Regions from separate parts of the Prosthecodimorpha staleyi genome, predicted to be linked through region 4. Evidence: riboswitches for the same ligand, from Rfam matches in the RefSeq annotation. Region 4 holds a riboswitch; each other region holds the start of a gene.
The links. Region 4 has a riboswitch for cobalamin ahead of KL771_RS25475 (CbtB domain-containing protein). Riboswitches for the same ligand answer to the same signal wherever they lie in the genome.

Region 1 (6,998 bases), on a different contig from region 4:
GATGCGTCCGAGATCCTGCGAGAAGCCCGACTGGGTCAGCCCCCAGGCCATCGCGGTGGCGCAGCCGACGATGAAGATGATGGCGCCGGTCAGCGAGGCGGTTTCGATCAGCATCGGGCCGATCCGGCGCCAGTCGAAGCGGCGATAGACGACGAGCCCCATCACCACCGAATAGGCGATGCCGATGGTCGAGACCTCGGTGGCGGTGGCGACGCCCTCGACGACCGCGGCACGGATGACGAAGGGCAGCGCGATCGCCGGCAGCGCGACCAGCGCCAGCTTCAGGATCTCGGGCGCCGGTACCCGCGCGACATGGCTCAGATCCTCGTGCCGGTAGCGGCGCCAGACGACGACGCAGAGCGCCAGCCCGAGCACCACCGCCGGCAGCATGCCGCCGGTGAACAGGGCCGCGATCGAGACGCCGGTGACCGAGCCTATGGTGATCAGCACGATCGAGGGCGGGATAGTCTCGGTCTGCGCGCCGGTGGCCGAGAGCAGCGCGACCAGGTCGCCAGGCTTGGCGCCGCGCGCCTTCATCTCCGGGAACAGCACCGGGGCGATCGCCGCCATGTCGGCGATCTTCGAACCGGAGATGCCGGAGACGAGATACATCGCGCCGATCAGCACATAGGAAAGACCGCCGCGGACATGGCCGAGCAGGCCGGCGAGAAAGCGGATCATGGCGGCCGCCATGCCGGTCATCTCGATCAGGAGGCCGAGAAAGACGAACAGCGGCACGGCCAGCAGGATCAGATGGCTCATGCCCTCGTCGAGCCGGCCGACCATGACCAGGAGCGGCGTCGAGGTGGTCAGCGCCAGATAGCCGAAGGTGGCGAGCGCGAAGGAGAAGGCGATCGGCACGCCGGCGAAGACGTTGGCGGCGACAACGCCGACGAAGAAGATCACCAGGTTGAGCTTGCCGAGCGGCTTCAGCACCGGCCCGGCCCACCAGAACAGCACGATCAGACCGGCCGCGACCAGGATCGCGGCGAGTGCGGGGCCGCGCGCATGCAGGCGGACGAAGCGGGCGAGCGCCGCGGCAAGCATCAATCCGATGCCGGTCGGGATGGCGGCCGCCCGCCAGGCGTTGCTGATCTCCAGCGCCGGGGTGACGATGAAGCCCTCCTCCTGCGCGTAGTCGAGCGCATGGTGGAAGATCAGGAGCAGAAACGCGATCGACGCGGCCAGCGCCAGCGCCTCCAGGAAGGCCCGGGCACCCGGCGAGACCCGGGAGACCAGCCCGGTCATGCGCATGTGCTCGCCGCGCCGCAGCGCCACCACGGCGCCGAGCATGGAGAGCCATAGGAACAGGATCGAGGCCAGTTCGTCGGACCAGACCAGCGGCGTGTGGAACAGGTAGCGGGCGGTCACGCCCGCCGCCAGGATGGCGATCTCGATGAGAACGATCGCGGCCGCCACCCCCTCGACGGCGGTGCCGATGATGTGATCGGCCCGCGCCGCGAGCGCGGCAAGGCCGGTCGGCGCGCCCGTCAGGGCGACGCCGGAGGGGCCCGCGGTGGCTGGGCGCGCGGCGGCGTGCATGTCCGTCGTCCTCGGTTCGAGCATGGGGCGGCGGCGTCAGGCGAGCTTGCCGACCGCGCCTTCCAGCAGGCCCCAGGCCTCGTCGCCGAAGCGGCCCTTCCATTCCGCATAGAAGCCGGCCTCGCGCAGCTTGGCGCGGAAGCTGTCCGGGCTGGTGCGATTGAAGGCGAGGCCCTTGGCCTCCAGGTCGGCCTGCAGGGTGGCGTTGAGCTTGCGGATGTCGTCGCGCTGCTTCATGCCGGCATCGTTGATCGCGCCGGCGACGATCTTCTGCAGGTCTTCCGGCAGGCCCTTCCAGGCGCGGCCGTTGGCGATGAACCAGAAGCCGTCCCAGATGTGGTTCGACAGGGCGCAGGCCTTCTGCACCTCGTAGAGCTTGGCCACTTGGATGATCGGCAGCGGATTCTCCTGGGCGTCGACCACCTTGGTCTGCAGCGCGGAATAGACCTCGGAGAATTGCAGGCTGGCCGGCGCGGCGCCGAGGCCCTTGAACATCGAGATCGACAGCGGGCTGACCGGCACGCGGATCTTGAGGCCGGCCATGTCGGCGGCGGTCTGGATCGGCTTGCCCGAGGTGGTCATCTGGCGGAAGCCGTTGTCCCACATCTTCTCGAAGGCGTAGAGGTTGACCTTGGCGATCTGGGCGCGGACATGGGCGCCGACCTTGCCGTCCATCGCGCCCCAGACCTGGTCGTAGTCGGCGAAGGCGAAGCCGACCGCGTTGATCGCCGCCGCCGGCACCAGGGTGGCGATCACCAGCGCGGACGGCGTGAAGAAGGTGATGCCGCCGCTGCGGACCTGCGAGAGCATGTCCGTGTCGCCGCCGAGCTGGTTGTTCGGGAAGATCTGGATCTGGACCCGGCCGTTGGTCTCGCGGGCGATCCGCTCGACGGCCTCCTGGGCGCGCACATTGAGCGGATGGGTGACCGGGAGATTGTTGCCGTATTTCAGATCGAATTCGGCGGCGCGGGCGATACCCGGGCGGCCGAGAGCGACGACGGCCGGCGCGGCAGCCAGCGACTTCAGAATGGTGCGGCGGGTCAGGATGGCCATGGGCACGTTCCTCAAGGTTATGATTGATTATGATGGTTCTTGATCCTCTTCCACGATATGTATTGATCGTGTAACGCGTCAAACGTCGTTTTTGATGGATTTTGATCGGATCTCGATGCCGGACTTACCCCCCTCGCCGCCGCGCCCGGGTCGGCCGCGCCAAAGCCGCCTGCCGCGCATCGCCGATGTGGCACGCCTGTCGGGTGTCTCGACGGCGACCGTCGATCGCGTCCTGAACGGACGGCCCGGGGTCCGGGCGCCGACGGTGCAGCGGGTGATGCGGGCGGCGGCGGAAATCGGCTATGCGGTCGAGCTGCCGCCCGATCCGGCCGCATCGCTGCAGCCGATGCGGCTCGCCTTCGTCCTGCCCGCAGGCACCAACCGCTTCCTGGCCGGCCTCGGCCGCCTGATCTCGGGGGCGGCCGACCAGCTCGCCGGCTTCAACATGCGGGCGCGGGTCGACTTCATCGAGAGCTTCAACCCGGACCTGCTCGGCCGGCACCTGAAGGAGCTCGGCCGCGATGTCGACGGCGTCGTCTTCATGGCGATCGACCATCCGGCGGTGCGCGAGGCGGTCAACGCCCTGGCCGACCGCGGCGTGCCGACCGTGACGCTGATCTCCGACATCGGCCATGCCCGCCGCGCCGCCTATGTCGGACTGGACAACCGGGCGGCCGGCCGCACCGCGGCCTATCTGATGGCCCGCTTCATCGGCCCGCGCCCGGCCAAGGTGGCGATGATCGCCGGCAGCCTCAGCTACCGCGCCCATGGCGAGCGCGAGATGGGCTTCCTGCACATGTTCCAGGAGGCCTATCCGGCCGTCGAGGTGGTCGGCCTGCGCGAGGGCTACGACGACCAGGCCAAGAACCATCGGCAGACGAAGATGCTGCTCGCCCGGCATCCGGATCTCGCCGGCATCTACTGCATCGGGGGCGGCCCGGAGGGCATCGCCAAGGCGTTGAAGGAGGCCCGGCGCGACAGCGACGTGGTGCTGATCGGCCACGGCCTGACGCCGGAGGTGCGCGAACTGCTGGTCGACGGCACCATGGACGCAGTGATCACCCAGAACCCGCACGGGTCGCTGATGAGCTGCGTCTCGATCTTCGCCAACATCCGCGCCGGCCGTCCGGCCCAGGACGGCGTCGAGCCGGCCCGCTCCGAGGTGGTGTTCCGCGAGAACCTGCCGTGATGCCGACGGCGCCGTCAGGTGACCGCGGACGGCCGCGTCGGACCGGCAAGGCACAGATCGATCAGCCGGGCGACCCGCCACGCCGCCTCGTCGAGCGCGGCGGTCAGTTCCGCTTCAGGCAGAGCCGGCGTCATCGCAGCGGCAAGACGCCGCAAATCCGTCTCGCTCTCGGCCGAGGCGGCGAGACTGAGCAGAACTGCCGCCGTGTCCGCCGTCGACGGCACGGCAGTCGGCAATGGCCGGGCGGTCCGGGCGGCGCGCCTGCGGCGGACGGCCCGCCCCGACGCGGCAAACCAAGTGGCCGAAATGCGATCGATGTCCGTCATGGAGCCCTCCGCTCGGTTGCGGCGGAGAGCGCGGCAGGATGGCGCGGCGGCGGACGCAGAACCGCGGGAAGCGGATGCGCGTCGTCGACGAAGCCTCCGCCGGTGCACCCCGCCCGGACCATGGTTCTTCTCGTGCCACGGCAGGTCTCCTGGCTCGCGGGTCATGACCGGCGCCCCGTCTTCCCGCACCGTCCGGATTGCCCGGACGATGCAGTGACGTTGGTGGAGCGCCGGCTCACCGCCGACAGTTGCGGGGGCAGCTCCGGCATTGTCCGCCGTGACGGACGCACCGGATTCCCTCTTAGCCTTCGCGACGGGATCGCGAAGGACCGTGACGCCCGACCGTAGGCGAGGCCGACCCGCATGGTCAATGCGCAGGCGGCGATGAATCGGCGCCGACGACGGCCGCGCAGGGCAGACCTGCAGGCGGCACCGGCTGCTCCGGGCCGGCGGGCCGGGCCGCCGGAGTGCTGGACGGGCGGCGTTTCCCGGCTACTCTCGCGGACCCCAGGCGGAGCCCGCGCATGTCCGAATCCTCTTCGAAACGCCGCGTCGTGCTCGGCTTCGTCGGTACCGTGCTGGATGCCGGGCGCGCCGACCGGCGCTTCGACAAGTGGCGGCCGACCGTCGCCATGTGTTGCCATCCGAGCCTGCCGATCGACCGTTATGAACTGTTGCGGGATGCCCGCCATGCCGAACTGGCCGAAACGCTGGCGGCCGACATGCGGGCCGCCTCGCCGGCGACCGAGGTGCGTCAGGTCGAGATGAATCTGACCGACCCCTGGGATTTCGAGGAGGTCTTCGCCGCGCTGCACGACTATTGCCGTGCCTATCCTTTCGAGCCGGACGCCGAGGATTACCTCGTCAACATCACCACCGGCACCCATGTGGCGCAGATCTGCTGGTTCCTTCTGGCCGAAGCCCACTATGTGCCGGGTCGCATCATCCAGCTGACGCCGCCGAAGCGCTGGAAGGACGGCGCGCCGGGCGGCTACACCATCACGGATCTCGACCTCTCCCGCTACGACCGGATCGCGCGACGGTTCCAGGCCGAAGCCATCGAGGCGACATCCTTCCTGAAATCCGGCATCGCCACCCGCAATCCGGCCTTCAACCGGATGATCGACCGCATCGAGCAGGTCGCGCTGCGCTCGCGTGCGCCGCTCCTGCTGACCGGGCCGACCGGGGCCGGCAAGTCGCAGCTCGCCCGGCGCATCTACGATCTGAAGAAGACGCGGCGGCAGGTCGCCGGGCCGTTCGTCGAGGTCAATTGCGCGACCCTGCGCGGTGACAGTGCCATGTCGACCCTGTTCGGCCATGTCAAGGGCGCCTTCACGGGTGCCGTGACCGAGCGGGCCGGGCTCCTCAGAAGCGCCGACGGCGGCATCCTGTTTCTCGACGAGATCGGCGAGCTCGGTCCCGACGAACAGGCCATGTGCCTGCGCGCCATCGAGGACAAGCGCTTCCTGCCCGTCGGCGCCGACCGGGAGACGGCCAGCGACTTCCAGCTGATCGCCGGGACCAACCGCGATCTCGGCCCCGCCGTGGCGGCCGGTCGCTTCCGCGAGGACCTGCTCGCCCGGCTCAATCTCTGGACCTTCGACCTGCCCGGCCTGAAGGACCGGCGCGAGGACATCGAACCCAATGTCGACTTCGAACTGAAGCGCCACGCCGAGCGCGAAGGCGTCAACGTCACCTTCAACCGGCAGGCGCGCGCCCGCTACATGGCCTTCGCGCTGTCGCCGGACGCGCTGTGGTCGGCGAATTTCCGCGATCTCGGCGCCTCGATCACCCGCATGGCAACGCTCGCGCCGGGCGGCCGCATCGACGAGGCGGTGGTCGAGGAGGAGATCGACCGATTGAAGGCAACCTGGCACGGCCAGCGCCGCGACGGCCCCGAAGCCCGGCTTGCCGGCCTGCTCGATGCCGACCGGCTCGCCAGGATCGACCCGTTCGACCGCTTCCAGCTGGCGGAGGTGATCCGCATCTGTCGCGACAGCCCCAACCTCAGCGCCGCTGGCCGGACCCTCTTCGCCGCCTCGCGTCTCGACAAGGCCTCCTCCAACGACGCCGACCGCCTGCGCAAATACCTCGCCCGGTTCGACCTCGACTGGGCGACCGTGACGGAGCGTGGCGGGTAGGCGCGCGCCGCACCGCCATCCGGGCGGGCGCGAAGGGAAGATGCCGTCCGGAGATCCCCTCCCGCCATCCCCCCCGCCCCCGCGGCTCCTTCCCCTTCGCCCCCTTGGGGGAGAAGGTGGCCGAAGGCCGGATGAGGGGGGATTCCGCAGCGGATTCCACACCACCGGTCCGAGGCAGATCGAGGCGCTACCGCCTGAGCAGCGTAGGTTGCGATCCCGTCCCCCTCATCCGCCCTGCGGGCACCTTCTCCCCCCTTCAGGGGGAGAAGGGGAAGCTCTTGAGAGATCATCGAATTGGACTTCTCGCCATCCCCCCGCCCCCTCGGCGCCTTCCCCTTCGCCCCCTTGGGGGAGAAGGGGAAGCCATTGGGAGATCTTGCGAAATCGACCTCTCGCCGACCCGGATCGTCAGATCGAGTCCTTGAGGACCTGGGCGAGGGTGCCGATCAGCTGGTCGATCTCGGCCTTGGAGATGATCAGCGGCGGCGACAGGGCGATGATGTCGCCGGTGGTGCGGATCAGGATGCCGCGCTCGAAGGCGTCGAGGAAGCAGGAGAAGGCGCGCTTGGTCGGTTCGCCCGGGATCGATTCCAGCTCGATGGCGCCGATCAGGCCGATATTGCGCACGTCGATGACATGCGGCAGGCCCTTCAGCGACTGCAGGGCGTCCTCCCAATAGGGCGCGAGTTCGGCGCCGCGGGTCAGGAGGCCGTCCTCCTTGTAGGTCTCCAGCGTGCCGAGGCCGGC
Region 2 (6,998 bases), on a different contig from region 4:
CTCGCCGGCGGCGCCCTGCCGAACATGCCGATCTCGCCGCCCGGCCAGATGGGCCTCGGCAGCATCATCCTGATCGAAGCCGTCGCGGTCCTGTTCGGCATGGTGCTGATCGCCTTCGGCCAGAACATGACCGAGCGCGCCGCCGCCCTGCTCGGCCCGGCCGGCATCGGCTTCCTGGCCGCCTTCCCGATCATCGCGATCCTTGGCGCCGGCTGGGGCGGATCGCTGAAATGGATCGACAATTTCGGCATCCAGATCCTGATCTACGTGATGCTCGGCTGGGGCCTGAACATCGTCGTCGGCCTCGCCGGCCTGCTCGATCTCGGCTATGTCGCCTTCTACGCGGTCGGCGCCTATTCCTATGCGCTGCTCGCCAAGGAATTCGGGCTCAGCTTCTGGATCCTGCTGCCGCTGGCCGGCATCCTGTCGGCCTTCTGGGGCATCATCCTCGGCTTCCCCGTGCTGCGGCTGCGCGGCGACTATCTCGCGATCGTGACGCTCGCCTTCGGCGAGATCATCCGCATGGTGCTGGTCAACTGGGTCGACTTCTCGGGCGGCTATGCGGGCATTTCGGGCATTCCGCGTCCGACCCTGTTCGGCATCCCGTTCAATGCCAGCGACGAGGGCTTTGCGGCCCGGTTCGGGCTTGAATTCTCTCCGATCTACCGAACCATCTTCCTCTACTACCTGATCCTCTGCCTCGCGCTGCTGACCGCCTTCGTGACGGTGCGCATGCGGCGGATGCCGGTCGGGCGGGCCTGGGAGGCGCTGCGCGAGGACGAGATCGCCTGCCGTTCGCTCGGCATCAACACCACCAACACCAAGCTCACCGCCTTCGCGCTCGGAGCCATGTTCGGCGGCTTCGCCGGCTCGTTCTTCTCCGCGCGCCAGGGCTTCATCTCGCCGGAGAGCTTCACCTTCATCGAATCCGCGCAGATCCTGGCCATCGTGGTGCTCGGCGGCATGGGCAGCCTCTACGGCGTCGTCATCGCCGCCGTGGTGCTGGTCGGCGGTTTCGAGATCATGCGCGAACTCGACTTCCTGAAGCAGATCTTCGGCAACGACTTCGACCCGGCCCTCTATCGCGGCCTCATCTTCGGCGCCTCCATGGTCGTGATCATGTTGTGGAAGCCGCGCGGTCTGATCTCCACCCGGACCCCGACGGCCTTCCTGAAAGAACGCAAGACGGTATCCGGCGACCTCGTGAAGGAGGGCCACGGATGAACCGCTGGGAAGAGAAGCCCCTGCTCAAGCTCGAGCATCTGACCATGCGCTTCGGCGGCCTGGTCGCGGTCAACGACCTCAGCTTTTCGGCCGGCGAAGGCGACATCACCGCCCTGATCGGCCCGAACGGCGCCGGCAAGACGACCGTGTTCAACTGCATCACCGGCTTCTACAAGCCGACCGAGGGCCGTATCGCGCTCCGCCATGGCGAAGCCAAGGTGTGGGACGAACTCGACGCCGCCACAGCCCGGCCCGACCGGCGCATGGTGCGCGCCGGGGCCGGCCTCTACCTGCTCGAACGCATGCCGGATTTCGAGGTCTCCGCCCACGCCAAGGTGGCGCGGACCTTCCAGAACATCCGCCTGTTCTCGGGCATGACGGTGCTGGAGAACCTGCTGGTCGCCCAGCACAATGCGCTGATGACGGCGTCCGGCTTCACGGTGCTCGGGCTGCTTGGCCTGCCGGCCTACCGCAAGGCCGAGAAGGCCTCGATCGAGAAGGCCAAATACTGGCTCGACCGGATCGACCTGATGGACCGGGCCGACGACCCGGCTGGCGACTTGCCCTACGGCGCGCAGCGCCGCCTGGAGATCGCGCGCGCCATGTGCACCGAGCCGGTCCTGCTCTGTCTCGACGAGCCGGCCGCTGGCCTCAATCCGCGCGAGAGCGCCGAACTCAATGCGCTGCTGCTCGGCATCCGCGAGAAGGACGGCACCTCGATCCTCCTGATCGAGCACGACATGTCGGTGGTCATGGAGATTTCCGACCATGTCGTGGTGCTCGACTACGGCACCAAGATTTCCGACGGAAAGCCCGATTTCGTCCGCAACGACCCGAAGGTCATTGCGGCCTATCTGGGCGTCTCGGATGAAGAAGTCGAAGCCGTCGAGGCGGAGGTTCTGTCGTGACTGAACCGCTCCTGTCCATCCGCGGCGTGAAGACCTACTACGGCAAGATCATCGCGCTGAAGGGCGTGGATCTCGATGTGAACGAGGGCGAGATCGTTACGCTGATCGGCGCCAACGGCGCCGGCAAATCCACCCTGATGATGACCATCTTCGGCAACCCGCGGGCGCGCGAAGGCAAGATCGTCTATCAGGGCGCCGACATCTCTCGGATGCCGACGCATGAGATCGCCCGCATGCGCATCGCCCAGTCCCCCGAGGGCCGGCGCATCTTCCCGCGCATGTCGGTCATGGAAAACCTCCAGATGGGCGCGGCGATCAACGACTTCGCCCATATGGACGAGGATCTGAAGCGGGTCTTCGACCTGTTCCCGCGCCTCAAGGAGCGCATCAACCAGCGCGGCGGCACACTGTCGGGCGGCGAACAGCAGATGCTGGCCATCGCCCGCGCGCTGATGTCGCGTCCGAAGCTGCTGCTGCTCGACGAGCCCTCGCTCGGCCTGGCGCCGCTGGTGGTGAAGCTGATCTTCGACGCGATCCGCGATCTGAACCGCACCGAGGGACTGAGCGTGTTCCTGGTCGAGCAGAACGCCTTCCACGCGCTGAAGCTTGCCCATCGCGGCTATGTGATGGTCAACGGCGTCATCACCATGAGCGGTTCCGGCAAGGAACTGCTGGAGCGGCCGGAAGTCCGCGCTGCCTATCTGGAAGGCGGCCGCCACTGACCGCCAGCCGCGTCGAACGATCAGGGGATCGCATGTCGATCCGCAACCGGTAAGGGTCCCATGGAAAAGCTCCAGGGCGTTCTCTACGAAGAGGAAAGCATCCGGCTGTTCCTCGCCGTGACGGTGGTGATGGGCGGCTGGGCCGCCTGGATGACGGGCAAGGCCTGCGCCTCGACCTGGCGGCCCTACTGGACCGTCTTCCTCTACATGCTGGTGCTCGGCGCGGTCGTCCGCTACCTGCACTTCGCGCTGTTCGGCGGCACGCTTCTTTCGGCGCAATTCTATCTGGTCGACATGGCGGTCGCGCAGGTGTTCGCGGCGATCGGATACCGCCAGATGCGGACGCGCCAGATGGTGACGAAATACAACTGGCTCTACGCGCCGCTGGGCCCGCTCAGCTGGCGCAGCCGCGTCTGAGGGGCGATCTTCACCGTCGCACGAGATTCGTCCGGGAAAGCCGTTTTTCGGGTGACAACTCGTTGATTTCGGGCAAGGATCGCGCCCCAGCGGGTGGGACCGTCGGCTGGGGATAACGGGCTGGGAGAGAAGCGCCTGCTTCTGCCTGGAACCGGACAGAGCCCCGCCGAAATCCGAAGGCAGGACCATGGCGTTTCGGCCAGACGGCCAAAGCGCCTCCGGCCTTCGCGGACTGGTTCGGAACCCGGGGGATCCGAGGGCGGCGACTGCGATCAACGCGGTCCGGCCTCGGACCGCCGAATGGGAGGAGGCCCACGGCCGATCGGGGATCGGCGAGGGCCTGGAGCAAACTGTGGAGAGGAGCATTTCCATGAAGAAGATCTGGTTGGCCAGCACCGTCCTGGCGGCCTCGATGGCCTTCGCCGGCATGGCCCATGCCGACATCAAGCTCGGCGTCGCCGGCCCGATCACGGGTCCGAACGCCGCGTTCGGCGCCCAGCTCAAGAACGGCACCGAGCAGGCCGTCGAAGACATCAACGCCGCCGGCGGCATCCTCGGCCAGAAGATCGTGCTGTCGGTCGGCGACGACGTCTCCGATCCGAAGCAGGGCGTCTCGGTCGCCAACAAGTTCGTCGGCGACGGCATCAAGCTGGTGGTCGGCCACTTCAACTCCGGTGTCACCATGCCGGCGTCCGAGGTCTATGCGGAGAACGGCATCCTGACCGTCACCCCGTCGGCCACCAACCCGAAGATCACCGAGCGTGGCCTCTGGAACGTGTTCCGCACCTGCGGCCGCGACGACCAGCAGGGCCGGCTGTGGGCGGACTACGCCAAGCAGCACTTCAAGGGCAAGAAGATCGCCGTCGTTCATGACAAGACCACCTATGGCCAGGGTCTCGCCGACGCTGCCAAGGGCTTCATGAACAAGGACGGCATCAAGGAAGTCCTGTACGAAGGCGTGAACACCGGCGAGAAGGACTATTCGGCGCTGGTCTCCAAGATCAAGGCGTCGGGCGCCGACATCCTGATGTGGGGTGGCCTGCACACCGAAGGCGGCCTGATCGTGCGCCAGATGCGCGACCAGGGCCTGAAGACCGTGATGATGTCCGGCGACGGCATCACCGACGACGAGTTCGCCTCGATCGGCGGCGACGGCGTGATCGGCACCCTGATGTCGTTCGGCCCGGATCCGCGCAACAACCCGGCCGCCAAGGACGTGGTTGCCAAGTTCAAGGCCAAGAACTTCGATCCGCAGGCCTACACGCTCTACTCCTATGCGGCCGTGCAGATCATGAAGCAGGCGGCCGAGAAGGCCAACTCGCTCGACCCGAAGAAGATCGCCGACGCGATGCATTCGGGCATGACCTTCAAGACCGTGCTCGGCGACATCTCCTACGACAAGAAGGGTGACCGCACCACCGTCGACTACGTGATGTACACCTGGAACAAGGGTGCCGACGGCAAGGTCACCTATACGCAGAACAAGTGATCCGAACGGACCGCAAGGTTCGATCGCATCCGGAAAGCCGCCCAGCAATGGGCGGCTTTTCTTATGAGCACCTCGGCAATGCTGCCGCAATCCGCGGCTCAGTCCGGCGCTTCCGATGCACGGCAGGACTGCGAGCATGGGCCGACCGGCGGCTTGACTCTCCCGGCCGCCATGCGCACTCTCGATTTCGTGAAGAGGTTCCGTCGCAAGACGGATGAAAAGGGAATGTCGGTGAGCCGAGACCGTCTCCGGACGGGCACGGCAAATCCGCAGCTGCCCCCGCAACTGTGAGCGGCGAGCCCTCTCCCCGAAGCCACTGACGGCCTCCGCGCCGTCGGGAAGGCGGGAGACAAGGCCGTGACCCGCAAGCCAGGAGACCTGCCCCTTCCGTCACTCCTGATCCCGGCGCGTGGGGCGCCGGATCGCGGCCGTTCCGAGCGGGTGACATGAGACGTGTCGCCGGTGCCGGGACGGGCCGCAGGCGGGTGGACTTATCCGCCCATCGCTCCGCTCTCCCCCGATTCCGCGCGACACCGGTGTTGGAACCGACGCGGCCTCGGCGCTGCCGTCGATCGGCTGCGGCCCGCCGCTTCGGTGCGGCCGCAAGGGGGCATGAATGCACGGAACTATGAACAGGCACCGCCGCGCCCTGTTGGCGGCCGCAGCGATCTGCGCATGCGGCGGGCCGGCGTCGGCCCAGGACGCCGCCCAGGATAAAAAGCTCGATCTCGGCACCATCGTGGTGTCGGCGAACCGCACGCCGACCGATGCCGCCAAGGTCGGCTCGGCGGTCACGGTGATCGACCGAGCCACGCTGGAGCGCGCCCGGGAGACCTACGTCAAGGACTACCTCGACCGCGTGCCCGGCTTGAATTTCGCCCAGATCGGCGGTCCCGGCGGTCTGACCTCCGTGATGATGCGCGGCGCCAACGCCGCCTACATCATGGTCCGGATCGATGGCATCGAGGTGTCCGATCCGACCAAGACGCAGACCGCGGCCGCGCTGGAGCACATGCTGGTCGGCGATGTCGAGCGGATCGAGATCCTGTGCGGTTCGCAATCGGCGCTCTATGGCGGCACGGCGGTCGCCGGCGTGATCGACATCACCACGCGCCGGGCCGACGGTCCCGGCGTCAGCCACCGCGCCGCCGTCGAGGTCGGATCCTTCGGAACCGTGTCCGGGCGCTACGGCCTCTCGGCGGCGACCGATTCCAGCGAGGTCAACATCTCGATCGAGCGGGCCAAGACCGACGGCATCTCGTCGGCCGATTCCCGCGCCGGCAATCGCGAGAAGGACGGATACGACAACACCACCTTCTCGGCCAATGCCGCCACGCGTCTGAACGAGGCATTCCGGGTGTTTGGCGCCTTGCGCTACAGCCGCCACGACAGCGCCTTCGACGATTTCGTCTGGGGTGTCGGTCCGACCGACGAGGTCAAGGGCACGCCGCGCAACCGGACCATCGGCGAGGATGCCGGCATTCGCGTCGGTGCCGATCTCGATCTGATGGACGGGCGCTGGAAGAACACCTTGGCGATCCAGCACTACGACACCCAGAGCACCACTTGGGGCGGCTATCCGGGCCATTACGACGGCGACCGGACGAAGCTCGAATATCTCGGCAGCTTCCGGCTGAACGACATGCTGGCCTTCTCGTTCGGAGCCGACTACGCGCGCGAGACGGCACGCTCTTCCGAGGGTCTGTCGGGGACGATCGACAATGCCGGCGCCTTCGCGCAGGCCTCGCTGGAACCGATCGCCGGCCTGACCCTGACCGGCGCGCTGCGCAACGACCATCATTCGACCTTCGGCGACCATCCGACCGCGCGGGCGACGGCGGCCTACCGTCTGTTCGAGGGCACCAAGGTGCGCGCCAGCTGGGGCACCGGCTTCCGCCCGCCCTCGGCCTACGAACTGTTCGCACCGATCTACGGCAACCGGTCCCTGAAGCCGGAGGAGAGCCGCAGCCTGGACGCCGGCATCGACCAGAGTTTCTGGGACGGTCGGCTGACCCTTTCGGCGACGGTCTTCAAGCTGGACACGCGGGATCTGATTCAGTTCGCCTACGATACCGGCGTCGGCGCCTACCGCTACCTGCAGGTGCCGGGCCTGAGCCAGCGGCGCGGCATCGAACTCGCCGGCAAGGTCCAGGCGCTCGACTGGCTCGCCCTCGACGGCAGCTACACCTTCACGCAAGCCGAACAGGCGGACGGCTCGCCGCTCCTGCGCGTGCCGCG
Region 3 (6,998 bases), on a different contig from region 4:
GACATCACCGTGACCGGTCGCGGCGCCCATGGCGGCATGCCCCACCAGGGCGTCGACCCGATCGCCTGCCTGTTCCAGATCGGCAGCGCGCTGCAGACCATCGCGTCGCGCAACGTCTCGCCGATGGCCTCCTCGGTTGTCTCCGTGACCACCGTCCACGGCGGCGACGCCTGGAACGTGATCCCGGATTCCTGCCGGATGACCGGCACCGTGCGCTGGTTCGACCCGGCCGTCGGCGACCTGATCGAAACCCGGCTGCGCGCGATCGCCGAGGGCGTCGCCGCCGCGATGGGCTGCACGGTGACGATCGACTACCAGCGCCGCTATCCGGCGACCATCAACGACGCCGACGAGGCGCGCTTCGTCCAGGGCGTGCTGCGCGACATGCCGGGCCTCGCCATCGAGGAGACGGTCGAGCCGAGCATGGGGGCCGAGGACTTCGCCTTCATGCTCAACGAGCGGCCGGGCGCCTATCTGTGGGTCGGCCAGGGTACGCCGAACCACACGGCCGGCCTGCATTCCCCGCGCTACGACTTCAACGACGCCGCCCTGCCGCTCGGCGCCGCCGTCTGGGTGGCCATTGCCGAGCGCAAGCTCGCACCGGCCTGATCGGGGCTGGACTGCCCCCTACCAAGTGTCGGAAGCGCGCCGGCTGCTGCGGTTACCCCACCCTGCTGACCGCACGCGCCCAGACCGATCACAAATGCTCCCCGCCCGATACGGCACTGGTGACGGCGCTCAGGCGGGCCGCTTCGCTACCGTCCAGCTACACCACCCAGCGGGACATTACCATTAACCTACTAGTCCAACAGAAATACCCGTCGTATAGCCTCCGTGGTGGAACTGGTAGACACGAGGGTCTCAAAACCTCTCGCGTAACAGCGTCTCGGTTCGAGCCCGAGCGCCGGCACCAACGCTACCGACGCTTCCTGAGCGAAGACATGACGTTGTCGATCCGCTCTTTCGCAGTCGGCCCAGCATCGAAGTTGAAATCTGGGTAGAGCATCCGCATTAGGCCGAGAACTTCACGGTGACCACGCTCAGTCAGGAAACAAATCTTGCGCCTCCTCTCACTCGGATCTTCAATAGCCTCGACAAAGTCGAGGCCTTCTTTCTGAAGACGATGCACTTTACCAAGAGCCGCAACGTTCCGGCTGGCCGAGGACTGTGCAATTTCCAGGCGGTCGGCAAGCTCTGACAAGGTGATACCAGGGTACATCGAGACCAGGAGAAGGGTCTGGACCTGCTGGAACGGCATGTCAGGGTCCCAGGAGCGAAGAACCCCTAGGAATTTGATTACAGTGTGGAATTCGAGATTTACCATGGAATACTCTTTTGAATTTACTAGGTTATATAATATCACATCATCCATTAAATCCACAAGTGGTACGTTCACTAATGTGGCAAGCTTGTAATCTGACCAGAGACTGTCTTTCGTTAATTTATATATTCCAGATTGTATCGATTGGAGGGGACGAGATGTGGCGGACGTACGCATCACCATCGCCGAGGCCGCGCGACACGCTTCCACGACGGCCAAATTCCCCGGGGTAAATCAAGAACGAAGCGGACAGATTACGAGCTACGAAAACCGGACATCTTTACGATAGCTACATCACCCCGATCGATGTCTTGCCGCGCCCGGTCGAGGCGTGAATAATCTGAGAACCAAGGTGAGGGTGGATTTTGTCCGCCCGAGAGGGAATGCGGTGAGGAGCGATCCGAAGCCGCAGCCGCCCCCGCGACCGTAAGCGACGGTCTGCCACGAATCCCACTGGCCGAAGGCTGGGAAGGGGTGGCGGGACGAGTGCCGCGAGCCGGGAAACCTGCCTCGGTCGGTGCCACCCTGCCCTCGCACCGTTCCATCCATATCGACCGTGCGGCGGGCACGGCCCAGGGGAAGACCCATGCATATCGAACCCGGCGTCGTCGACGGCGCCAAGCTCGTTCTCAGCTATGCCACGGCCGTGGCGTCCTTCGGTCTCGCCGCGAGGATGGCCGCCGACGACGCCCGCTCGACCGGCCTTCTGCCGCTGGCCTTGCGCTCGCTCGTGACGACCGGCCTCGTCTTTTCGTTCTTCGAGGTTCTGCCGCACCACCCGGTCGGCGTCTCCGAAGTCCATCTGATCCTCGGCTCGACCCTTCTTCTGCTGTTCGGCGCCGGTGCCGCAGCGATCGGCCTGGCGGCCGGGCTCCTGATCCAGGGCCTGTTCTTCGCCCCGGCCGACCTGCCGCAATACGGCATGAACGTCACGACGCTGCTGGTTCCGCTCTATGCCATCAGCCTCATGGCGCGACGGATCATTGCCCCGGCGACGCCCTATGTCGACCTGAAATACTCCCAGGCGCTGGCGCTCTCGACGCTGTTTCAAGGCGGCATCGTGTGCTGGGTCGCCTTCTGGGCCTTCTACGGCCACGGCTTCACGGCGGAGACCGTCGCGGAGGTTTCCACCTTCGGGGTGGCCTATATGAGCGTGATCATCATCGAACCGCTCGCCGACCTCGGCATTCTGGCCGTGGCCAAGGCCCTGCACCGCTACTCGACCGGCCCCCTGTTCAATCTCCGCCTGCATCAGCCGGCCTGATCCTCAGCTTGAGGATCGACCGGGACGGACGGATCCCGCCCGTCCCGAGGATTCGAATGTCCGGTGCATGTCCGAATCGCCTCGATCCGGACCGGACGGGCTTCAGCGCAGCGTGCAGCCGAGGACCGCGGCGCCGCCGGTCTTCACGGTCACGTCGGTCGCGGCCGTGATGGTCGGGAAATTCGGCGGGAACGCGAGATTGTCGCCGCCCGATTGCGCCTTGCTGTCGAAGCCCAGTTCGAAGACCAGATCGGCGCCGATCACCTCAAGCGCCGCGGACCCCACGTCGAGCGCGGTCTCGACCGGTCCGACCGCGACGGTCATGATCTGGCCGACCGTATAGGCGCCGCCCGTGGCGGCCTCGAACTCGACGCGGAAGCGCTTGCGGCCCTTCTTCACCTCCCAGCGCGCCTGCATGCTGATGTCGGGCGCGCCGGTCGCGCGGCAGGTGTAGCGCACGTCGCCGCTGCTGCCGCCGCCACCGCCACTGCCGCTGTTGCCGCCCTTCTTGGCGAGCGCCTCCGACGGCGCCGCGGCCATCGCCGCAAGTGCCACCGCCGCGCCCAGCGCCATTGTCGCAAGACCGATCTTCGAATGCATCGCGTTCCCCTCCTTTTCGCGTCGCCCGCCCGGGAGCCGAACAGGCCGGCGCCTTCCGCAACGACAGGAGGATGGTCGTTCGGAGCTGTTATTTTCCTTACATCATCGGTTATTCGGCAGTTATGAGCAGGCCTGACCGGCCGTTCGCGATGATTTTAATAGAATACTTGAGCATTGAAAATGCGTGATCGGATCACAGCTTACCGTTGCCATCAAGATCGCAGGATCATGACCACGGACTGAATTCCGTCTTCTTCGGACAGAACGATCACGACCGAATCACAAGAATGTTATCTTCCGATCGAGCACGGCCGAAACGATACGGAACCTCCGCAGCGATTCCGCGACCCGGCGCACCACGCGCGTGCCGGCAGCCCCGACCGGACGATGGCCCGACCAGACGATGGTCCGGCCGGGCGACGGCCCGGCCGGGATGCGCTCAGGCGGCCTTCGGATCGAGCACCGGTGCGACCGCCTTGGCGATTGCCAGAAGCCGCGCATCGCCGAAGCGGGGTCCGGCGAGCGTCACGCCGACCGGCAGGCCGTTCGGACCGAGATGGCCGGGAATGTTGACGGTCGGGACGTGAAGCAGCGTCCACATCGAGTTGAAGGCGGGGTCGCCGGTCGTCTCGGACGGCTTGAACGGCGCCTCACCGCAGGCCGAAGGCGTCAGGATCACGTCCAGTTCCGGCCCGAACAGCTTGTCGAAGACCGGGCGGCAGGCGGCCGCGAGATCCAAGGCCCAGAGCAGCTTCTCCGGGGTGATGGCCTCGAAATTCTCGACCTTCTTGCGGAAGTCCTCGTGCAGCAGTTCGTAGTTCTGGACATAGTCGGCCAGGAACTGCACCCGTCCTTCGCCGTTCATGACGATATGCTGGGCGGTATTCAGATCGGCGAAGGGTTCCGGCAGATCGAGGTCGGTGACGATCGCCCCGGCCTCGGTCAGCAGGCGGACCGCCCGCTCCATGGCGCCGACCGTGCCCTCCTCGGCCTTCGGCCAATTGTGGGTCCTGGAAAAGCCGACCTTCAGCCCCTTGACGGAAACGTCCGGCATGGCGTCGATGCCGACCATCCGGGCAGCCTCGGCGACCAGGACCAGATCCTCGACGGATCGGCCGTACCAGCCGAGCGTGTCGAGCGTCGGCGAGAGATGGCGTGCCCCCGACCAGGAAAAGGTGTTGTGGGTCGGCTTGATGCCGTAGGCGCCATTGAAGCTGGCCGGCCGGATATGCGAGCCGCCCGTCTGGGTGCCGAAGGCGATCGGCACCTGGCCGTCGCCTACCGCCGCACCCGAGCCGGAGGACGAGCCGCCCGGCGTGCGGGCGAAGTCGTACGGGTTGCGGGTCAGCGCCTTGCGGCCGCCGGCGGCGAATTCGACCGTGTCGCACTTGCCCATCACGAAGGCCCCGGCCGCCTTCATGATGCGGACGACCTGCGCGTCGTGGGACGGCTGGTTGTCGGGATAGATCGGTGAGTTGTTGGTCGTCGGCATCTCGGCCGTGTCGATCATGTCCTTGACGCCGAAGGGGATGCCGTGCAGGCGACTCTTCGCGCCGGCATGGATCTGCACCTTGTCGAGTTCCTTGGCCTTGCGGATCGCGCGTTCGGGATCGAGCCAGACCCAGGCCTTCACGTCGGCATTGCGGGCGGCGATGCGGTCGAGGCAGGAGCGGGTCAGCTCCTCGGCGCTGAGGGCACGCGCCTGGATCAGGGCCGAGGCTTCCGCCGCCGACATCTGCCAGGGCTGCGTCGGAGATTTCACCGGAGCATTCATGGTCGGATCCTCGTCTTTCAGGCCAGGGGAACGCGGAAGGTGCTGGCCGGCTCGTCGCCCTTGGACGGCATGCGCGGGATGGCGCGGCCGGCGGCCGAGACGCGATCGGCCAGTTCGCGCATGCGCGCGAGATGCTCGGGCGTCAGATTGAAGAGTCCGTAGCGGGCCGCGAAGGCGTTGATCTCGTCCTGGGTCCAGGCAGGATGGTCGGACATGGCGGTCTCCTCGAAAGGGCGGACGGTTGCGGGACGGGCGTCAGAGAGCGGGGCGCAGGCCGCGCGTGCCGGCGGCCTTCTCGAGGGCGCGGGCGACCCGGTAGGTGGTCGCCTCGTCGAAGTAGCGGCCGACGATCTGCGCCGAGGTCGGCATGCCGTCGCGGTCGAAGCCGGTCGGGATCGAGATGGCCGGATGGCCGGTGACGTTGAAGATCGAGGTGGCCGAGCCGAAGGTGAATTTCACCAGCCGCTCCTGGTCCTCGAAGCTCGGCGCCGTGATGAAGGTGCAGGGCGCCAGCACCGCGTCGACCGTCCGGATCACCGCGTCGGTGGTGACCGCGAGCTGGCGCCGGTAGCGGGTGGCGGCGACATAGTCGACGGCCCGGACCGTGAAGCCGGACGTCATCTTGTCCTTGAGCGCCTTGCCCATCAGGTGGCTGCGCTCCATGAAGTCCTGCTCGTGGATCGACAGGCTCTCGGCCCAGTTGATGGTGCCGGTCACGGCCCGGTACTTGGACAGCGGCGCCGGCAGGGCGATCTCGACGACGGTGGCGCCGAGATCGGTCAGCATGGCCTCGGTTTCGGCGAGTTTCGTCACGATGTCCGGGTCCATCGACGGCGCATCGGCACCGAGGTCGCGCACCACGCCGATGGTCAGACCCTTCAGACCCATGTCGAAGCCGGCCATCAGGTCGTAGGACGGCACGTCGGCGGATTGCGGATCGCGCGGATCGTAGCCGGCCATAACCTGCGCGACCGTCGCATTGTCCTCCGCCGTCCAGGTCAGCGGGCCGACCACGTCGAGCGACCAGCAGTTCGGCAGGCAGCCGGCGCGGCTCATCAGCCCGTAGGTCGCCTTCATGCCGTAGACGCCGGTCGCCGCCGCCGGCAACCGGACCGAGCCGCCGGTATCGGAGCCGAGCGCGAACATGGCCGTGCCGGCCGCCACCGCGACACCGGCCCCGGTCGACGAACCGCCGGTGTGACGGGCCGGGTTCCACGGGTTGCGGGCGAGCGGGAACGGCAGGTCGGGATAGATCTCGCCGGTGCCGGTCCCGTATTCCCAGGTGTTCAGCTTGCCGAGCAGGATGGCACCCGCGGCCTCCAGCTTCTCGATCGCCGTCGAGGTCTCGTCGGCGACATAGTCCAGCATCAGCCGCGAGCCGCCGGTCGTCTTGACGCCCTTCACGTGGTAGTTGTCCTTGACCGCGAAGGGGATGCCGTGCAGCGGCCCCTTCCAGCGGCCGGCCAGGATCTCGGCCTCGGCGATCCTGGCGGCGGCGCGCGCTCGGTCCGCGAGCACGGTGATGTAGCTGTGCACCACGTCGTCGATGGCGTCGATCCGGGCCAGATAGGCCTCGACCAGTTCGACGGGCGACAGCTTGCGCGCCGCGATCAGGCGCGAGGCTTCGGCGACGGTCAGATAGACCAGCGGATCGGCGGCTGTGACGGGTGTGACGGCGGTCATGGTTCGGGTCTCCTGTCGCGCCAGGGCGTGGCGGCCTCATAGGCGGCCGCGACCCTGAGCAAGATGGGGTCGGCACGATGCGGGGCCGCGATCTGCCAGTGCAGCGGCAGGCCGGCGGCGTTGAAGCCGGTGCATTGCACCAGGCTCGGATGGCCGGAAATGTTGAACGGGACCAGCGCCGTATCGGTGGTGAAGGCCGTCATCTCCGGCTCGACGCCGAGCCGCGGCGCCGCATGGGCCGCCCCGAAGGTCACGACCGCATCGAAGCGCGCCATCAGCGCGTTCATGGCCGCGGCCAGGGTACGCCGCCGCCGTTGCGCGGCGATGTAGTCGACCGCGCGCACCTGGGCGCCGAA
Region 4 (6,998 bases):
GCGCGCCCAGGCGGCGGCGAGATCGGCCGTGAAGGCGATGCCGTCGGGCTCGGGCCGATGGCGCACGATGGCGAAATCGAGCCCCGGCACAGGCGCTTCCGACGCCTTGAACGAGACGGCGCGCGCCAGGATGCGCCCGTCCAGTTCCGGCAGGACGACATTCATGGCCAGATCGGCGGCGCCCAGCCCGCGGCGGTTTTCCGCCCAGGCGGCGCGCGGGGTGGTCGGCAGGATGGCCTGCAGCACCGGCACGCCGGCCCGGTCGAGCACCGTGCCGTCGGCGGCCTCGGGCGCTGCCGCAGACGCAGAATCCGCGTCGAGCCGCGCCGAAGCGCCGGCATCCAGCCGCGCCGAGAAGGCGGTGGTGTTGACGATCACGGCGGGGGGGCGGGCGGCGATCTCGGCCGCGACGGCCTCGATGGCGCGCGGGTCCTTCAGGCTGGTCACGGCAAGCGTGGCGACCGCGAAGCCGCTCGCCTGGAGCGCGTCGGCCAGGGCCAGGAGCGGGGCGGTGTCGCCGGCCAGCAGCTGCGAGCGATAGAACACGACCAGCGCGCGCGGGGCGTCCGGGGCGGGAGCGTCCCGGCAGGCCGCCGCGAAGGGGCCGGCCGCCGGCACCGGCACCGGCGGGGCCCAGGGGCGCGGCCGTCCGGCCTTGTCGGCGAGGAAGCCGAGCAGCGAGGCCATGTTGTCCGGGCCGCCCTCCTGGAACCAGGTCCAGATGCGGCCGAGATCGTCGGGCGGCAGCGTCGAGGCCCGCTCGAGGCGCAGATCCGGCAGATGGTCGCCGGGCACGACGGCGAGCGCGATGCCGCGGGCACGGGCGAGCACGGCCAGTTCGTCGACGCCGTAGCGCCAGTAGTCGGCCCCGCCCAGGCAGCGGACCACAATCACGCGGGCGCCCGCGCAGGTCTTCTCCAGATAGAGGTCGACCGAATAGGGGTGTTTCAGGCGGCCGAGCGCGGCCAGGCGCAGGCTGGGCAGTTCCGGGACGGCTGCGGCGGCCGCCGCGACCGCGCCGAGATCGGAATCGGAGAAGGACAGCACGACGATCTCGCCCGGGGACTGGCCGAGATCCACGGCCGCCTCGGTTTCATCGAGCGAACGCACGTCCTCCGCGACGAGATGCACCGGTCCTCCCTCTCCCCGCCTGTCGGCGATGCGGGCGTCAGGCGGCGAGCGCCGCCTCGATCGCCGCGCGGTCGATCCCCTTGCGGCCGATCACCACCAGCCGGCTGCGGCGCGCCTCGCCGGTCGCCCAGGCGCGGTCGAAATCGCGCCGAAAGCGCGTGCCGACGCCCTGCACCAGGAGCCGCATCGGCTTGCCGGCGACCGCCACGAACCCCTTCATGCGCAGCACGTCATGGGCGGCGGCGATGTCGGCGAGCCGCGAAACCAGCGCGGACGGGTCGACGGTCTCGGCCAGTTCGACGACGAAGCTGTCGAAATCGTCGTGGTCGTGATCGGCCTCGCCGTCGTGATGCGACGGCCGTGCGGCGAGATCGTCCTCCGCGGCGGCGCCGAGGCCGAGCAGCACGGCGGCGTCGATCTTGCCGTCGCGGGTCGCCACGATCTTGACCGCGCGCGGGATGGCGGCGCCGATCTCCGCGCCGATGCGGCCGACCTCGTCGGTGGCGATCAGATCGGCCTTGTTGAGGATGATCAGGTCGGCGCACAGGAGCTGGTCCTCGTAGACCTCCTCGAGCGGATTGTCGTGGTCGACGGCCTCGTCGGCCGCCCGCTGGGCCTGCACGGCCTCGGGATCGTCGGCGAAACGGCCGTCCGACACCGCCGCGGCATCGACCACCGCGATGACGCCGTCGACGGTCAGCCGCGCACGCACCGGCGGCCAGTCGAAGGCCTTGACCAGCGGCTTCGGCAGGGCCAGGCCCGAGGTCTCGACGATGATGTGGTCCGGCCGGTTCGGATGGGCGAGCAGCGCCTCGATGGCCGGCACGAAGTCGTCGGCCACGGTGCAGCACAGGCAGCCATTGGCCAATTCGACAATATTCTCCTCCGGGCAAGATTCGACCCCGCAGGCCTTCAGGATCTCGCCGTCGACGCCGACATCGCCGAATTCGTTGACGATCAGCGCCAGCCGGCGGCCGCGCACGGTCTCCAGAACGTGCCGGATCAGCGTGGTCTTGCCGGCACCCAGGAACCCGGTGACGATGGTCACCGGAACCTTGGCGAGAGAAGGCGTGGGAGGGTTCATTCTGCGGCCTCGGCGGGGGCGGGGATGGGCGGGATGCGGGCGACGACGCCCTTTTTCAGCGCGTCGGGGCGTTCCTTCCAGGGGATCAGCCCGTCCGGCGCGGCGCGATACTGTTCGGCGGCGGCGAGGATGCGTCCGGCCGCCGCGTCGGTGGTCTCGGCGAAATCGCCATAGACGTAGGTCCACTTGCCGGGCGCTGAGAACCCGATCGTGACCGGGCGCTTGCACACGCTCAGGCATTCGACCGGCAGTACCGTCACACCCGGCGCGCCCTCGGCGGCGGCCGCGAGCGCACGGGCCAGGCGGGCGCCGGAGCGCTCGTCGCGCGGTTCGCCGGGCTCGTCGGCCCGGCGACAATTGGCGCAGACCAGGATGGTGACCGTCGTGTCGACCATGTCGCGCCCCTTCTCGCCCTGGTCAGGCACGGTGCGCCGACCGCTCCCAGATCATGCCGACCGCGCAGGCAATCAGCATCCACATCGCGGCCGTCAGTGCCAGCGAGGAGGCAGCGAAGTGGGCCGCCAGCTCGGCCGGGACCGTGCTCTCGTACTTGGCCGGATGCGGCGCGCCGACCAGATGCGGGATCGCGATCAGGATCAGGCTGCCGATCCGCGCCCCGATCGAGTGCAGGCGGAGCAGGCCGTAAAGGCCGGCCGCGCTCGCCGCTGCAGCGCCGATCCACCAGACCTGGCGGGCGACCAGATCGCCGGCCGCCGAGCCCGGCAGTTCCGGGGCGAGCCCCAGCCCGGTCGCAAGTCCGGTCGCCGCGAAGGCCGCCGCGCCCCAGCCGACCGCGCTGCGCACCGTGATCCGGTCGCCGGCGATCAGCATGCCGGCGATCAGCACCAGGGCCCAGCCGATCGAGGTCAGGATGGTGGCCAGCGCGGTCACCGCCGTGCGCTGCCAGCCGTCCTCGGGCTTCCAGCCCTCGCCGGCCTCGGCCGGGGCGGCGCTCGCATCGGTCGCGGTGGCGGCCGGCGTGCCGTGATTGTGGGCGACCCGCACCGAACCCTCCGGCAGGGCACGACCGGCCAGGACATCGCCGACCGAACCATGGCCCGGCACGGCGCCGTGCTGGTGCGGGGTGGCGGTCTCGTAGGTCTCCGCCACCAGAATCAGGGGCGTGGTTGTGACGTGCTGCAGGACCGCCGTCGCAAGTCCTGCCGCGAGGCCGGCCAACAGGCCGACCCACAGCACCCGTCCGAGCATGACGATCAGGCCGTCAGTGGCAGGGGAAATTCATGGCGTGGCGCGAATCGTGCGCCGCGTTGTGCAGCAGCTCCGGATGCGCGAAGCCGGTCGTGAAGACCAGCGCGAGGCCCATCAGCGCGGCGACCGCGGCGGCCTTGAGGGCGGCAACGCGATCGAGACCCGATTCGGCGAGGCCGGTTTCGGTGCTGGCGGTCGTGGCGGCGGCGATGCTGACGGTCATGGTCTTCTCCTCTCCGCCCCTCCGGCGGACCTGGATGGATCGGATGCGCCGGCAGGTCTCCTGGCTTGCGGGTCGTCGCCGAGGCCGCCGCCTTCCCGACCCCGAGGGACCAGTGGCGTTCGGCGGCACAGCTCACCGCTTACAGTTGCGGGGGCAGCTGCGGGTTCGCCCGTCGAGCCGAGGCCCTTCCGGGATCACCGCATTCCCTTTTCACCCTCGTCCGAATGAGGGACCAACGCATCGTCGTTTATGAGCGCCGCATCCCGTTCCTGTCAATCGTCCCCGAAGCCCCGATCCCGCGATGCCGGCGTTGCGACGGGTCGCGTCGCCTGCCGGCTTGCCGGGGCGGCGGCGTCGTGGTCTTCAGGCAGGCGAGGAGACCGCCATGACCGATGAGACCGAGGACGAAGCCCGCCACCGCGCCAAGATGGCCAAGCGCAAGGCGGTCCAGGATGCCGAGGTGGCGTCCAAGACCATCGCCGAAAAGGGCCTGCTGATCGTCCATACCGGCCCCGGCAAGGGCAAGTCGACGGCCGCCTTCGGCCTCGTCATGCGCGCGCTCGGCCATGGCTGGACGGTCGGCGTGGTGCAGTTCATCAAGGGCGCCTGGGACACCGGCGAGCGGCATGCGCTCGACCGCTTCGGCGAACAGGTGCGCTGGCATTCGATGGGCGAGGGCTTCACATGGGAGACCCAGGACCGCGCCCGCGACGTGGCCGCCGCCACCCGCGCCTTCGACAAGGCGCGCGAGTTGATGGCCGATCCGGCGATCCGCCTCCTGGTCCTCGACGAACTGAACATCGCGCTCCGCTACGACTACCTCCCGCTCGCCGAGGTGATCGAGACCCTGAAGGCCCGCCGGCCGGATCTGACGGTCGTGGTCACGGGGCGCAACGCCAAGCCGGAGCTGATCGAGGCGGCCGACACGGTCACCGAGATGACCCTGGTCAAGCATCACTTCGCCGCCGGCGTGAAGGCCCAGCAGGGGATCGAATTCTGATGGACAGTATCGGGGAGGCCGGCGGGGCGGTCGCGTCCGACGCACCGGGCGCGTCAGGCGCGGTCGTGCTTCACGGCGGCGATCTGGCGACTGCCCGCCGCCTCCATCCTCAGGCACCGGAACCGTGGATCGACCTCTCCACCGGCATCAATCCGGTGCCCTATCCGGTCGGCGCGATCGCCGTCGAGGCCTGGACGCGCCTGCCCGGCCGGGACGCGGCCGACCGGCTGATCGCCGCGGCCCGGGTCGCCTATGGGGCCGGACCGGAAACCGCCATCGTGGCGGCGCCCGGCACGCAGGCCCTGATCCAGCGTCTGCCGGACCTGCTGCCGGGACCCGATGTCCGCGTCCTCGGCTTCACCTACCAGGAGCACGAGGCGGTCTGGCGGCGGGCCGGGCGCCGGGTCGAGCGGGTCGCCGAGGCTCCCGCGCTGGTCGGCGCCGATGTGGCCGTGATCGTCAATCCGAACAATCCGGACGGCCGGCTGATCGCGCCGGCGGCGCTCGCGGAGATCGCGCGCGCCGTCGTGGCGGCCGGCGGCACACTGGTGGTCGACGAAGCCTTCATGGACGTGATCCGGCCCGAACCCGGATCGTTTCCGGCCGGCCTCCTGCCGCTCCGGCCGGCGGGGACCTTGGTGCTGCGCTCCTTCGGCAAGGCCTATGGGCTGGCCGGCCTGCGCCTCGGCTTCGCGCTCGGCGATGCCGCGCTGGTCACACGCCTCGGCGCCGCCCTCGGCCCCTGGGCGGTGCCGGGGCCGGCGCTCGAGATCGGGGCGCGGGCACTCGCCGATCGGGCCTGGCTCGAAGTCGCCACCGCGCGGCTGGAGGCCGATGCGGCACGGCTCGATCGCCTGCTCGTCGGAGCCGGCTGCACGATCGTCGGCGGCACGCCGCTGTTCCGGCTCGCCCGCCATGACGACGCGGCGAACCTGCATCACCGGCTCGCGCAGGCCGGCATCCTGACCCGCGCCTTCGCCGAGCCGACCTGGCTGCGCTTCGGCCTGCCCGGATCAGAAGCGGCCTGGACGCGGCTCGCGGCTGCGCTCGCGGTCCGACCGGGCGCCGGGAAGCATGCTTCAGAATGAATGTCTGCATGCGTTGCGTGAGCGTCGTAACGTCAGCATAGTCTGATCCCGGGGGATGCGGTCTTCGGGAGAGACCCGGCCATGATGTGGATTTTCTCGGGCTCCGTCGCCATTGCGATCGGGCTCTATCTCTTTTTCCGCCACGGCTCGGCATCCGACACCGGGCGTGCCGCGGCGGGGCCGCAGAACCCGGTGCTGGCGCTGATGGCCGGCCTCGGGCGCGGCGTGATCGGGCTCGGCTTCATCGCGCTCGGCCTCCTGATGCTGGCCAACACATCCTTCGTTTACGTCGCGGCCGATCAGGTCGGGCATCTCAAGCGGGTCTATGCCTTCCAGGAGCTGCCGCCCGGCCATGTCGTCGCGCTGCCGGGCCAGAAGGGGCCGCAGGCGACCGTGCTCGGCCCCGGCTTCCACGTCATCCCCTTCGTGCGCGTGCTCTACCAGATCGAGGAACTGCCGCTGGTCGACGTGCCCGAGGGCTATTACGGCCAGGTCACCGCGGTCGACGGCGCGCCGATGCCGGCCGGCATGTTCATGGCGCCGACCATCCCGGACGACCGGCTCGCCGAGATGCTCGATGCGGAGAGCTTCCTGCGCAAGGGCGGCTATCGCGGCCCCCAGGAGACGGTGCTGAAACCCGGCTCCTACCGGCTGAACCGCTATCTGTTCGACGTGAAGGTCGACAAGGACACGCCCGCCACGCTGATCCCGGCCGGCCATGTCGGCGTGGTCAAGTCCAACGTCGCGACCCCCGGCGTCGTCTGCCGCGAGGAGCGCGTCACGGCCGCGCCGGTGGTCGGGGGGCAGGCGACGCCGGCGGTGGTGCAGGTGCCGAGTTCGGAGAGCCTGTCGGTGCCGCTGGTGCCGCGCGGCTGCGTCGGCATCTGGAAGGAGCCGCTGCTGCCCGGCGCCTTCTACATGAACAAGCGCGCCTATGAGGTCACCCTGGTCGATACCCGCGTGCAGACCTGGGAGTTCAAGGGCGGCTACCTCAAGCGCGCGGTCGATCTGTCGGTCGACCAGCAGGGCAACATCCGCCAGAACGAACGCTCGTCGAACGAGCCGGTGCCCCAGAGCGCCGCCGACCGCGCGGTCTTCGTCAAGATCGAGGGCTGGGACATCCCGATCGAACTGCGCGTCCTGGTCCAGGTCGATCCGCAGGACGCACCGATCGTGGTCGGCAGCGTCGGCGGCCTGCGCGAGATTGAGGACCGCATCCTGGTCCCGGCGATCCGCTCGGTGGTCAGGACCGTCTCCGGCTCG

Region 1: another riboswitch for cobalamin. It lies ahead of KL771_RS20040 (hypothetical protein); the one in region 4 lies ahead of KL771_RS25475 (CbtB domain-containing protein).
Region 2: another riboswitch for cobalamin. It lies ahead of KL771_RS01755 (TonB-dependent receptor plug domain-containing protein); the one in region 4 lies ahead of KL771_RS25475 (CbtB domain-containing protein).
Region 3: another riboswitch for cobalamin. It lies ahead of KL771_RS09465 (energy-coupling factor ABC transporter permease); the one in region 4 lies ahead of KL771_RS25475 (CbtB domain-containing protein).

Annotation. Positions count from the first base shown of each region.
Region 1 is NZ_JAHHZF010000010.1:159,693-166,690, forward strand. It holds gene KL771_RS20025 (TRAP transporter large permease) at 1-1,542, opposite strand, end outside; gene KL771_RS20030 (TRAP transporter substrate-binding protein) at 1,579-2,595, opposite strand; gene KL771_RS20035 (LacI family DNA-binding transcriptional regulator) at 2,711-3,784, shown strand; gene KL771_RS20040 (hypothetical protein) at 3,799-4,110, opposite strand; cobalamin riboswitch at 4,233-4,459, opposite strand; gene rtcR (RNA repair transcriptional activator RtcR) at 4,635-6,251, shown strand; gene KL771_RS20050 (aspartate aminotransferase family protein) at 6,660-6,998, opposite strand, start outside.
Region 2 is NZ_JAHHZF010000001.1:410,006-417,003, forward strand. It holds gene livM (high-affinity branched-chain amino acid ABC transporter permease LivM) at 1-1,224, shown strand, start outside; gene KL771_RS01735 (ABC transporter ATP-binding protein) at 1,221-2,132, shown strand; gene KL771_RS01740 (ABC transporter ATP-binding protein) at 2,129-2,854, shown strand; gene KL771_RS01745 (DUF6867 family protein) at 2,915-3,271, shown strand; gene KL771_RS01750 (branched-chain amino acid ABC transporter substrate-binding protein) at 3,642-4,760, shown strand; cobalamin riboswitch at 4,939-5,160, shown strand; gene KL771_RS01755 (TonB-dependent receptor plug domain-containing protein) at 5,389-6,998, shown strand, end outside.
Region 3 is NZ_JAHHZF010000004.1:228,650-235,647, forward strand. It holds gene KL771_RS09455 (M20 aminoacylase family protein) at 1-609, shown strand, start outside; gene KL771_RS09460 (MarR family transcriptional regulator) at 917-1,258, opposite strand; cobalamin riboswitch at 1,655-1,848, shown strand; gene KL771_RS09465 (energy-coupling factor ABC transporter permease) at 1,908-2,585, shown strand; gene KL771_RS09470 (hypothetical protein) at 2,688-3,185, opposite strand; gene KL771_RS09475 (amidase) at 3,625-4,959, opposite strand; gene KL771_RS09480 (hypothetical protein) at 4,977-5,174, opposite strand; gene KL771_RS09485 (amidase) at 5,215-6,642, opposite strand; gene KL771_RS09490 (amidase) at 6,639-6,998, opposite strand, start outside.
Region 4 is NZ_JAHHZF010000015.1:130,660-137,657, reverse strand. It holds gene cobN (cobaltochelatase subunit CobN) at 1-1,131, opposite strand, end outside; gene cobW (cobalamin biosynthesis protein CobW) at 1,169-2,215, opposite strand; gene KL771_RS25485 (DUF1636 domain-containing protein) at 2,212-2,640, opposite strand; gene KL771_RS25480 (CbtA family protein) at 2,633-3,424, opposite strand; gene KL771_RS25475 (CbtB domain-containing protein) at 3,438-3,647, opposite strand; cobalamin riboswitch at 3,681-3,899, opposite strand; gene cobO (cob(I)yrinic acid a,c-diamide adenosyltransferase) at 4,033-4,647, shown strand; gene cobD (threonine-phosphate decarboxylase CobD) at 4,647-5,735, shown strand; gene KL771_RS25460 (SPFH domain-containing protein) at 5,817-6,998, shown strand, end outside.